Cellvibrio sp. PSBB006: one gene and its partner. The protein of the gene in region 2 interacts with the protein of the main gene of each other region in a pairwise test. Links are inferred from orthologs where the notes say so. Each region holds a gene or a part of one and is shown on either strand. Other genes may lie near its edges.

Evidence for each region.
Region 1: the proteins of lpdA (region 2) and odhB interact in binary tests that used the Escherichia coli proteins (3 or more experiments, as listed by UniProt). The link is inferred for Cellvibrio sp. PSBB006 from one-to-one orthologs.

The regions. Positions count from the first base shown.
Region 1 is NZ_CP021382.1:1,524,704-1,533,776, forward strand. Bases 2,787-5,723 are described here. They hold odhB (2-oxoglutarate dehydrogenase complex dihydrolipoyllysine-residue succinyltransferase), read right to left. Parts: upstream 4,897-5,723; coding sequence 3,676-4,896; downstream 2,787-3,675. Other genes in these bases: lpdA (dihydrolipoyl dehydrogenase), read right to left, coding at 2,787-3,585; CBR65_RS06355 (2-oxoglutarate dehydrogenase E1 component), read right to left, coding at 4,948-5,723. Outside these bases: sucD (succinate--CoA ligase subunit alpha), read right to left, coding at 1-767; sucC (ADP-forming succinate--CoA ligase subunit beta), read right to left, coding at 787-1,953; more of lpdA, read right to left, coding at 2,146-2,786; more of CBR65_RS06355, read right to left, coding at 5,724-7,782; CBR65_RS06360 (succinate dehydrogenase iron-sulfur subunit), read right to left, coding at 8,034-8,738; sdhA (succinate dehydrogenase flavoprotein subunit), read right to left, coding at 8,755-9,073. UniProt on the Escherichia coli protein: E2 component of the 2-oxoglutarate dehydrogenase (OGDH) complex which catalyzes the second step in the conversion of 2-oxoglutarate to succinyl-CoA and CO(2).
Region 2 is NZ_CP021382.1:3,518,221-3,521,424, forward strand. What follows is about bases 1-2,924. They hold lpdA (dihydrolipoyl dehydrogenase), read right to left. Parts: upstream 2,213-2,924; coding sequence 788-2,212; downstream 1-787. Other genes in these bases: spoT (bifunctional GTP diphosphokinase/guanosine-3',5'-bis pyrophosphate 3'-pyrophosphohydrolase), read left to right, coding at 1-92; CBR65_RS14500 (RidA family protein), read left to right, coding at 219-602; mscL (large-conductance mechanosensitive channel protein MscL), read right to left, coding at 2,252-2,662; CBR65_RS14515 (CPXCG motif-containing cysteine-rich protein), read right to left, coding at 2,848-2,924. In the rest of the region: more of CBR65_RS14515, read right to left, coding at 2,925-3,069; CBR65_RS14520 (entericidin A/B family lipoprotein), read right to left, coding at 3,109-3,204. UniProt on the Escherichia coli protein: Lipoamide dehydrogenase is a component of the glycine cleavage system as well as of the alpha-ketoacid dehydrogenase complexes.

The DNA of each region.
Region 1 (9,073 bases), 2.0 Mb from region 2 along the record:
TTACCACCGGAGATAATTGCACCGGCGTGTCCCATACGCTTACCGGCAGGCGCAGTGACACCAGCGATATAAGAGACAACTGGCTTGGTTACATTCGCTTTGATAAATGCCGCCGCTTCTTCTTCCGCAGAACCACCGATTTCACCGATCATGACGATGGCTTCGGTTTGTGGGTCTGCCTGGAACAATTTCAGGATGTCGATGAAGTTGGAACCCGGAATCGGATCACCACCAATACCTACACACGTGGACTGACCAAAACCGTAGTCAGTGGTTTGTTTAACGGCTTCGTACGTCAGCGTACCGGAGCGAGAAACAATACCGACTTTACCTGGCTTGTGAATGTGACCCGGCATAATACCGATCTTGCACTCACCCGGAGTGATCACACCAGGACAGTTTGGTCCAATCAGACGCACACCCAACTCGTCGCATCTTACTTTTGCATCGAGCATATCCAGGGTCGGGATACCTTCAGTAATACACACAATCAGTTTGATGCCGCCGTTGGCTGCTTCAAGGATTGAATCCTTACAGAAAGGTGCCGGAACATAAATAACCGACGCTTCAGCGCCAGTGGCTTCTACGGCTTCTTTAACGGTGTTGAATACTGGCAGACCGAGGTGAGTTTGGCCGCCTTTACCCGGCGTTACACCGCCGACCATCTTGGTGCCATAGGCGATCGCTTGTTCAGAGTGGAAAGTGCCCTGAGAACCGGTAAAACCCTGACAAATAACTTTGGTGTCTTTGTTAATTAAAACGCTCATGATTTTCCCCCTGGGCCCCTTATGCGTTAGCCGCTGCAGCAACCACTTTCTGGGCAGCGCCAGTCAGGTCGGTGTCAGCAATGATATTCAAGCCGCTGTCAGTCAGCACTTTTGCACCCAGTTCAGCGTTATTGCCTTGCAAGCGAACAACAACCGGTACTTTTACGCCAACTTCTTTCACAGCGCCGATAACGCCTTCAGCGATCATGTCGCAACGCACAATACCACCAAAGATATTGATGAATACGGCTTTAACATTGTCGTCTGACAAAATAATTTTGAATGCTTCAACCACACGTTCTTTTGTTGCACCACCGCCCACGTCAAGGAAGTTAGCGGGTTGACCGCCGTGCAACTTAACGATATCCATGGTACCCATTGCCAGACCGGCGCCGTTAACCATGCAGCCGATGTTGCCGTCGAGCGCTACGTAGTTAAGTTCCCAGGAAGCAGCGTGCGCTTCACGCGCATCTTCCTGTGAAGGATCTTGCATTTCTTTTAATTCGGGATGACGGTACAGAGCATTACCATCGATGACCAATTTGGCATCCAGGCAGTGCAAGTTACCTTCTGGTGTAATAACCAGTGGGTTAACTTCCAGCAGTGCCAGATCTTTTTCTTTAAACAGTTTGGCCAAACCGAGGAAAATATTAACGAACTGACTGACTTGTTTGCCTTCCAGACCCAACTTGAACGCCAGCTCGCGCCCCTGGAACGGTTGCGCACCCACTAAAGGATCAATAGTCGCTTTGAGAATTTTTTCCGGGGTTTCGTGTGCAACTTTCTCGATCTCTACACCACCTTCGGTGGAAGCCATGAACACGATACGACGGCTTGAACGATCAACCACAGCGCCCAGATACAACTCTTTAGCGATGTCAGTGCAGGTTTCCACCAGAATGCGGCTAACCGGTTGGCCTTTCTCATCAGTTTGGTAAGTCACCAGGTTTTTGCCTAACCACTTTTCGGCAAAGGCTTTGATTTCATCTTTGCTTTTAACGAGCTTTACACCGCCCGCTTTACCGCGACCACCGGCGTGAACCTGAGCCTTAACAACAAACATATCACCACCGATCTTGTCGGCGGCTTCTACCGCTTCAGCAACAGTCGCTGCGGCGATGCCTTTGGATACAGGCAAACCATATTGGGCAAAAAGTTGTTTACCCTGATACTCGTGCAAATTCATGGTGTTATTCCATTTTGACGAATGGTTGAGCTTGATGAGTATTCATAACAAGCCAACGGAAGTTATCGATGACGACGCAGTCTTGTGAACAGCGCCGCCCCCTGGGGTGAGTTATTAACTCAAGCGTAAGACTCTGCGGTCTTCTTCATCTTCATCGAAACCGAACTGCAACAATATGTTGCGGGTCGATTATCAGCGCTTCTTCTTGTTGGCAATGTGAATGGCGTGACCATGCACAGCCAGAGCTGCTTCGTGAATGGCTTCAGACAAGGTTGGGTGACCAAATACCATCATGCCAATGTCTTCTGCACTGGAACCGAACTCCATAGCAATAGCGACTTGCTGAACCAGGTCGGCAGCGCTTGGGCCAACGATATGGCAACCGAGGATGCGATCAGTTTCAGCATGGGCAATGATCTTCACCAGGCCCTGGGTTTCGTTGGCGGCCATGGCGCGACCACTGGCAGCAAAGGGGAAAGTGCCCACGTTGTATGGCTCACCCGCTGCTTTAACCTGCTCTTCAGTTTTACCAACAGCGGCCACTTCCGGATGGGTGTAGATAACATTAGGGATGATGTCGTAGTTCATCACGGTTTTTTGGCCGGCAATGCGTTCAGCAACCATCACACCTTCTTCCGAACCTTTGTGCGCCAACATCGGCCCACGCACCACATCACCGACAGCCCATACACCGGGCGCGTTGGTGGAGCACAAGTCGTTAACATAGATGAAGCCGCGCTCATCGAGATTTACGCCGCTGTCAGCAGCCAACAAACCTTCGGTATAAGGACGACGGCCTACACACACAATCAATTTATCAAAGGTTTCTTTTTGCTCTTTACCGTCTTTGTCGGTGTAGGTAACAACAACTTCATTGCCCTTCACTTCCGAGCCGGTTACGCGGCAACTGGTGCGAATATCCAGGCCTTGTTTGGTGAGAATTTTTTGCGTCTCTTTGGCAATTTGCTGGTCCATGATGGCGAGGAAGCTATCGAGCGCTTCCAGCACGACAACCTGTGAACCTAAACGATTCCACACGCTGCCCAACTCAAGACCAATCACACCCGCACCAATCACACCCAGACGTTTTGGTACGGCATCAAACTCCAGGGCACCGGTAGAGTTGACAATGATTTTGTTATCGACCGGAGCAACAGGAATATTGATGGGACTGGAGCCGGACGCCAGAATCACATTTTCTGCTTCAAGGACAGACGCCTTACCTTCGTTGTCAGTGAACTCGACTTTACGCCCAGCCAGCAATTTACCTGTGCCGTATAAACCGGTCACACCATTCGCTTTGAACAGTGCAGCAATACCACCGGTCAATTGCTTAACGATCTGCGCTTTACGCGCGATCATCGATGGCACATCGATTTCAATACCTTTAGAGGTAATGCCGTGAACTTTAAAGTCGTCTTTGGCTTCATGATACTTGTATGAACTATCGAGCAGCGCTTTGGAAGGAATACAACCGACGTTCAAACACGTACCGCCGTTCACGCCTTTACCTTCTTCGTTGCGCCACTTCTCAATGCACGCGGTTTTTAATCCCAATTGTGCAGCACGAATTGCTGCCACATAGCCGGCAGGACCGGAACCAATTACGATCACATCATATTTTTCAGACATAGCTTTCGTTCCCAAATTTGGTCGATGTGGTTGCCCGAATTATCGGGCAACCCAAGTAAGACGGGGCATCAGTTAACCGAAATGGATAACCTAGATTTCCAACAGAATGCGCGCCGGATCTTCAAGCAGATCTTTGATCGCTACCAGGAATTGCACCGCTTCTTTACCGTCCAGCAGACGGTGATCGTAGGACAGCGCCAGGTACATCATCGGCAGAATTTTTACTTCGCCGTTAACGGCCATCGGGCGCTCCTGAATCTTGTGCATTCCGAGAATGGCAGACTGCGGCAGATTCAGAATGGGAGTAGACAGCAGCGAACCAAACACACCGCCGTTGGTGATGGTGAAAGTACCGCCAGACATTTCTTCAATGCCCAATTTGCCGTCGCGGGCACGCAGACCAAAATCACGAATGGTATTTTCAATCGTTGCCAGGCTCATATTTTCTGCGTTGCGCAATACGGGAACCACCAGACCTTTGTCGGTAGAAACAGCCACACCGATGTCCTGATAACCGTGATAAACGATGTCGTTGTTATCAATTGACGCATTGACCGCCGGGAAACGGCGCAGTGCTTCCGCAGCCGCTTTCACAAAGAAACTCATAAAACCCAGACGGGTGCCGTTATGGGCTTTTTCAAATTGATCTTTGTATTTGGCGCGCAGCTCCATGATCGGACCCATGTTCACCTCATTGAAGGTGGTTAACATGGCCGTGGTGCTGGATGCTTCCAACAGACGCTCAGCAATACGCTTACGCAGGCGAGTCATCGGCACACGTTTTTCAACGCGATCACCCACAGCATCCATCGCCGGTACTGGCGCAGCTGCGGTCGAGGAAGTTTTTGCAGCCGGCGCACTCGCCGGAGCGGACTTCAAATGATTGGCGACGTCTTCTTTGGTAACACGTCCATCTTTGCCCGTGCCGGATACTTCAGCGGCATTGATGTTATTTTCGCTTGCCATCTTGCGTGCCGCAGGATTGACCAACTTGTCACCGCCGGCGGCCGGCTTGGCTTCCGCAGCCGGTGCTTCCGCTTTGGCTTCTTTATTTTCAGCCGGGGCGGCCGCAGCGCCTTCCACAAACTTGGCAATCACTTCATTGCTAAGAACTGTGTCGCCCTCACCTTTTATGATTTCACTGAGGCTGCCATCAGCCGGCGCCACAACTTCCAACACGACTTTATCGGTTTCGATATCAACGATCAGCTCATCGCGTGATACGGCTTCACCCGGCTTCTTGTGCCAGGTCGCAATAGTCCCATCCTGCACGGATTCAGGGAAAGTCGGGGCTTTAATTTCAATACTCATTGCTCTTCCTTTATCTCTCGCTGTGATTCGGTAAACATCTCATACTGAATACTAGACATTCAGTGCTTCGTTGATGAAACGTGTTTGTTCTTCAAGGTGAGCAGACATATAGCCGCCCGCTGGTGCTGCCGATGCATCGCGACCAATGTAATCCAGATACAGATCTGGATTGTGATCGTGCACCACACGACGCATGTGATGCTGGCTGCTGTACCAGGCGCCCTGATTCATCGGCTCTTCCTGACACCAACGGATATCCTGCAAATTGGCATAAGGCGCCAGTGCGGCACGCAGCTCTTGTTCGGGGAATGGATAAAGTTGTTCAAGACGAATCAGCGCAACGTTATCCTGATTACGGGCAATACGTTCTTCCAAGAGATTGTAGTAAACCTTGCCACTACACAGGATGGCGCGCTTCACTTTAGCCGGATCGACACTGTCATCGGCAATTACGTTCTGGAATTGACCATTGGCCAGCTCTTCCAACGTGGAGGTTGCCAACTTGTGACGCAGCAGCGACTTGGGGCTCATTACCACCAAGGGACGGCGCATCGGACGAACAGCCTGACGACGCAGCATGTGGAAAACTTGCGCCGGCGTTGTAGGCACACAGACCTGAATATTGTGTTCGGCACACAACTGCATGAAACGCTCAAGGCGTGCAGAAGAGTGCTCTGGCCCCTGACCTTCATATCCGTGCGGCAACAACATTGTCAGGCCGCACAGACGGCCCCACTTGTGTTCGCCACTGGTAATAAATTGGTCAATCACGACTTGCGCACCGTTAGCAAAATCGCCAAATTGCGCTTCCCAAATAACTAATCCGCCAGGCGCCGTGGTGGCATAACCATATTCAAATGCTAATACAGCTTCTTCTGACAGATAAGAATCATAGAGTTCGAAATCCGGCTGTCCCTCTTTCATATGCGACAGAGGTACGTAGCTGGAGCCGTCTTTTTGGCTATGAACTACCGCATGTCGATGAGAGAAGGTACCGCGTCCCACATCCTGACCGGTCATACGAACAAAGTAACCTTGCTCCACCAGAGTGGCATAGGCCAATGTCTCCGCCATACCCCAGTTAAGCGGCAGAGCACCACCCGCCATCTTGCGGCGGTCTTCGTAGATTTTTTCAACTTGCTTTTGCATGACGATGCCATCGGGCACCTCACACATTTTATTGGCAATCGCTTGTAAGGCTTTTAGCTCAACACCGGTATCGCTGGGTGCGGTCCAATCATGACCGATGTAGGCGGACCAGTCGACAAAGAGTGAACGATCCGGCTCACTCACCAGACCACTGGCTACGTGCTCACCGCGATCCAGTGCTGCACGATAGTTGTTGGTCATCTCGTCAGCCGTTGCCTGATCCAGCAGACCAGCACTGATCAACTTATCGGCGTACAAGGTACGCGTAGTTTTATGGCTGCGAATCACCTTGTACATCAAGGGTTGAGTCGCTGACGGTTCATCAGTCTCGTTGTGACCACGACGGCGGTAACATACCAGATCGATAACCACATCTTTCTTAAACTCGTAGCGGTAATCCATGGCCAATTGCGCCACAAACAGGACCGCATCAGGATCATCACCGTTCACGTGGAGGATGGGGCATTCAATCATCTTGGCCACATCGGTGCAGTACTCGGTGGAACGGGCATCTTCACGTTTGCTGGTGGTGAAACCGACCTGATTGTTGATCACGAGGTGCAGTGTTCCGCCGGTGCCATACGCACGGGTCTGTGACATCTGGAAGGTTTCCATCACTACACCCTGGCCAGCAAATGCTGCATCACCATGGACGACGATAGGCACAACCTTGCCACCCACTTTATCTTTGCGGCGATCCTGGCGTGCACGCACAGAACCTTCTACCACCGGAGATACAATTTCCAGATGCGACGGGTTAAATGCCATTGCCATGTGCAATTCGCCACCCGGCGTCATCACGTTGGACGAGAAGCCCTGGTGATATTTCACATCCCCGGACGTATCAACCAGACGACGGCCATCAAACTCGGCAAACAAATCCGCCGGGCTTTTACCGAACACGTTAACCAGCGTATTCAAGCGACCGCGGTGGGCCATGCCCAGGACAATTTCTTTCGCACCGTAGGTACCAGCGCGTTTCACCAAGGCATCAACAAGGGGGATAAAACTCTCACCACCTTCCAGACCGAAGCGTTTGGTACCCGGGTATTTACTGTCCAGGTGACGCTCAAGGCCTTCGGCTGCGGTCAAACGCTCCAGTACCGCCAGACGCTGCTCTTTGCTGAATTCCGGGTTGGAACGCACACTCTCCAGACGCTGCTGCAACCATTGCTTTTCCGCCAGATTGGTGATGTGCATGATTTCCGGGCCGACATGACCACAGTAGGTTTTTTCCAACGCAGCGATGATGTCACGCAGAGGGGCTTCTTCTTTACCGATATACAGGTTACCGGTCTGAAAAACCGTATCGAGGTCAGCATTGGTCAGGCCATGAAAACCAAGGTCAAGGTCCGGTACCTGCTCACGCTCCATCAAACCTAGTGGATCGAGCTGGGCTTTTTGATGCCCACGGAAACGATAGGAGCTGATAAGTTGCAGAACCTTTACCTGCTTGCGCTCGTGCTCAATGCTGACTGAGCCCGCCGCTGCAGGAGCAGTCACGGTACGCACGCGGCTCTTGCCTAGCTGCTCAAACTGAGCACGAATCACCGAGTGCGGGGTATCCTGGGTTACAACGCCGTTGACGCGCGGCAATTGTTCGAAGTAGTTGCGCCATTCTTCGGGAACGGCATTCGCGTCGTGTAAATACTTGTCGTAGAGCTCTTCGACGTAAGCAGCGTTCCCACCGGAGATGTGCGACGTGCTCCAAAATTGCTCCATGATGCTGTCTTGCATTCCACCCACCTTAATCATGGGGACCGCCAGCATAACCTGCGAAGGACGCTGACCTGGGCTCTGCCCACTACCCCTGCTATCAACTAGCTGTTAGCTACAATAACGCCCTCAACTTGTGGTCGAAGGCGCCGCTTTTAAGCCGCTGTGTTCATAATTACAGCGAACAGTGTTAATACCTTGCGCTGATGTTCTGGGCTATCAAGCGCAAGGCATCAAAGATTTACCGCCTGCAAATACACAAAAGCGCCACCTTAGGTAGCGCTCTGTAACAGCATGTTGCGGATATGGCCAATGGCCCGTGTCGGGTTCAACCCTTTGGGACAAACCGCCACACAGTTCTGGATACCGTGGCAGCGGAATACGCTGAAGGGATCGTCCAGATTAGACAAACGTTTTTCAGTGGCGAGGTCGCGGCTATCCGCCAGGAAACGATACGCCTGCAACAAACCGGCAGGTCCGATGAACTTGTCCGGATTCCACCAAAAAGATGGGCAACTGGTTGAACAACAGGCACAGAGTATACACTCATACAAGCCATCCAGCTTCTCACGATCTTCCGGAGATTGTAACCGTTCGATCGCTGGCGCTGGCGTGTCGTTCTGCAAATAAGGTTCAATTTTCTTGTACTGGTCGTAGAATTGGGTCATATCGACTACGAGGTCACGGATTACCGGTAAACCTGGCAGCGGGCGCAGCACCAATTTGTTGTTCTTGACACATTCGGATATAGGCTTGATACAAGCCAAACCATTCTTGCCGTTGATGTTCATGCCATCAGAACCACAAACACCTTCGCGGCATGAGCGACGGTAAGCCAGGCTTTCATCCTGGGCTTTTAATAATTCCAGCACATCCAGCACCATAAGATCTTTACCCTGAGTATCGATCTCATAGGTTTTCATGTACGGCTCTTTATCGGCGTCAGGATTGTAGCGGTAGACTTCAACTTTCAACATTTATCTGTCTCCCCGATTAATAAGTACGAACTTTAGGTTCAAACGCTTCCATAGTGCGCGGTGCAAAATTCACCGCACGCTTGGCGACACGTTTGTCAGCCGGGAAATAAATGGAATGGCATAACCAGTTCTGGTCATCGCGATCCTGGAAATCTTCTCGGGCGTGAGCACCGCGAGACTCCTTGCGCTCTTCCGCCGCAATGGCGGTCGCTTCGGCCACTTCCAACAGATTTTGCAACTCAAGTGCTTCGATACGGGCAGTATTGAACGCGCTGCTCTTATCGGTGATGCATACATTTTCAACACGCGGACGCAGCTCTGCCAACTGCTGAATA
Region 2 (3,204 bases):
TCGGCGTGCACAACCGCGTGCACCTGGCCAACATCATGCGTCGCATCCGCAACATGAGCTTTGTGATCCGAATCGGGCGCAGCAAGAATTGATTAGGCATTGCGTCTCTTTCTTATAGTCATCCCTTATAGCCCTGCGCCGCACTCCCGTTTATACTCGATCGCTTTCCGTTAATAACAGCGCGCCATCCCAGCGCTTTTCAACGAAGCAGGCTCATCATGACGAACAAAGCCATAATCCACACCACCAATGCCCCGGCGGCCATCGGTACTTATTCCCAGGCAATCAAGGTCAACAACACGACATACCTGTCGGGCCAGATTCCGCTGGACCCCAAGACGATGTCATTGGTTGAAGGCGATTTCGCGACCCAGGCCCATCAGGTCTTCAGGAACTTGCGCGCCGTATGTGAAGCTGCCAATGGCAGCCTGGCAGATATCGTCAAACTCAATATCTACCTGACCGATCTGGCGAATTTTTCCATCGTGAACGAAGTAATGGCGGAATACTTTAACCAGCCCTACCCGGCCCGCGCGGCTATCGGCGTTAGTCAATTGCCCAAGGGCGCGGTGATTGAGGCGGATGGCGTGATGGTGGTGTAGTTGGATTATGCTTCGTAATCCGTTTGTCATTAGGCCATTGATTTCGAAAACGCATGAATACATCCCTGTAGCTCCCTCAAGTCGTCCTTGACTTGAGGGTTTCGAAACCAATGGCCTAACGCCAAACTCGCATCGTGCCATTTTCGAACTGTTGAATTGAGTTTTTCAGTTATTGCCAATTAGCGTTACGAACGCAATTTAGCCTTAGGATTCGGTAAATCCGTAATCGTCCCCGCCGCCAGTTCGCCGGCCAAGCCGACACTTTCATGCAGAGTCGGGTGTGCGTGGATAGTTAGTGCCAGGTCTTCCACATTCGCGCCAAACTCAATAGCAAGAGACAATTCGCCCAATAACTCGCCCGCATTAATCCCTACTATCCCCGCACCCAACAACTGCTCAGATTCAGCGTGATAGATCAACTTGGTCTTGCCTTCACTGCGATTGGCGCCGAGGGCGCGACCGCTGGCGCTCCAGGGGTAGACAGCGGTTTTGTAATTGATGCCTTGGGCTTTGGCTTCTTTCTCGGTCAGGCCGGTCCAGGCGATTTCAGGATTGGTGTAAGCGATGGAGGGAATCACGCGTGGATTAAAGATACGTTTATGCCCGGCGATTACATCAGCGGCTACATGGCCTTCATGGCTCGCTTTGTGGGCCAGCATGGGTTGCCCCACAATATCGCCGATAGCAAAGATATGCGGCACGTTGGTTTGCTGGGTGTTGCTGACGGGAATAAAACCGCGTTCGTCCACCTGCACACCCGCCTTGTCGGCGCCGATAAGTTGACCATTGGGTTTGCGTCCAACGGCGACCAGTACGGCGTCAAACTCGCGCGCTTCCGCCGGGGCATTGGCGCCGGAAAAGCTGACCTTTAAACCGGCTTTTGCTGCTTCAACTGCTTCCACTTTGGTGGAGAGCAGGACTTCAAAGCGCTCCTTGTTGTAGCGGCTGTACACCGTGATCAAATCCTTGTCGGCTGCAGGAATTAATTGATCGGCGAACTCAACCACCGTCACTTTACTGCCGAGTGCCTGGTACACCGTGCCCATCTCCAAACCGATAATGCCGCCGCCGATGACCAATAACCGTTTGGGCACCTCACTCAATTCCAGCGCCTTGGTGGAGTCCCACACCCGCGGGTCATCCGGGATAAACGGCAGTTTCACGACGCTGGAACCGGCAGCGATGATCGCGTGTTCAAATTCAATCAGTGTTTCTTTCCCGTCATTCACCACGCTGAGCTGATGACTGCCGGTAAAGGTGCCACGACCATGTACAACCTGCACCTTGCGACTTTTGGCCATACCGCTGACACCTTGGGATAACTTCTTGACCACACTGTCCTTAAACGCGCGGATCTGGTTGAGATCCTGCTTGGGGGGTGCGAATGTCAAACCGATATCCGGGCCATGCTCGGCTTCATGAATAACCTGGGCTACGTGGAGTAATGCTTTGGAAGGAATGCAACCCACATTCAAACAAACCCCACCCAAGGCCTGATACTGTTCAACGAGAGTCACCTCAAGGCCCAGATCCGCTGCGCGAAACGCCGCGGAATAACCGCCAGGGCCGCTGCCTAACACCACGACTTGTGTCTTGATTGTTTCCGCCATAACCACTCTCCGAACTGGCTGATATGAAAAACCTGAAGATTACTTTTTGTCCCGTAGTAAATCGCGGATCTCGGTTAGCAGTAATTCTTCTTTGCTGGGTACTGGATTCGCGGGTGGCGTCGGTGCGGCTTCTTCTTTGCGCTTCAAACGATTGATGCCTTTGACCACCATAAATATCGCGAAGGCGACGATGGTGAAGTCTAGGATGGTCTGAATAAATTTGCCGTAAGCAATGGTGACGGCCGGTGTATCGGCGGTGGCTTCTTTCAACACAACGGCCAGATCACTGAAGTCCACACCACCGATCATCAACCCGATCGGCGGCATGATTACATCACCCACCACGGAGGTTACGATCTTGCCGAATGCGGCTCCGATGATGATGCCCACCGCCATATCCACAACGTTGCCCTTTACCGCAAATTCTTTGAATTCTTTAATGATGCTCATGGAAAGTCTCCTTTAATCCAGACAGGTAATGACACATAACGCCTACGAAACAGTGCAAGTCGGGTTGCCGCGCAATACCAGACCGTGACTGTTTATACCATCATCGACGGGATAAAACAGCGTGGACCACTCGAATTATTGATGAGGAAAAAGAAGTGGCAGATTTTTACACGGGTAAATACGGATCATTCGTCCTCACGTTTGGCAAAGACGCTAATCTGTTCATCTTCATCGACGATAACATCAAGGATCATCGGCTGACAGCACACCTGACAATCTTCGGTATAGGATTGTTCGGGATAGGAGCAGTCGACCAGGACCGTGATGGTCTCGCCGCAGTAGGGACAGGAAATGGGGTGTTCCTCAAGCAGGTTCATGATGATGTTTGCCGTGAGGTGATGGGACATCAGCTTACCGGGCAAGACCCGGCAAGCTGAATGAGAAAATTATTTGGCTGCGGCTTCTTCCAATTCGCCGCCGGCTTTCTTGAGGTCTTTACCAAAGCCCTCAACAGTGTTGCAGCCCGTCAAGGTAAACATGCC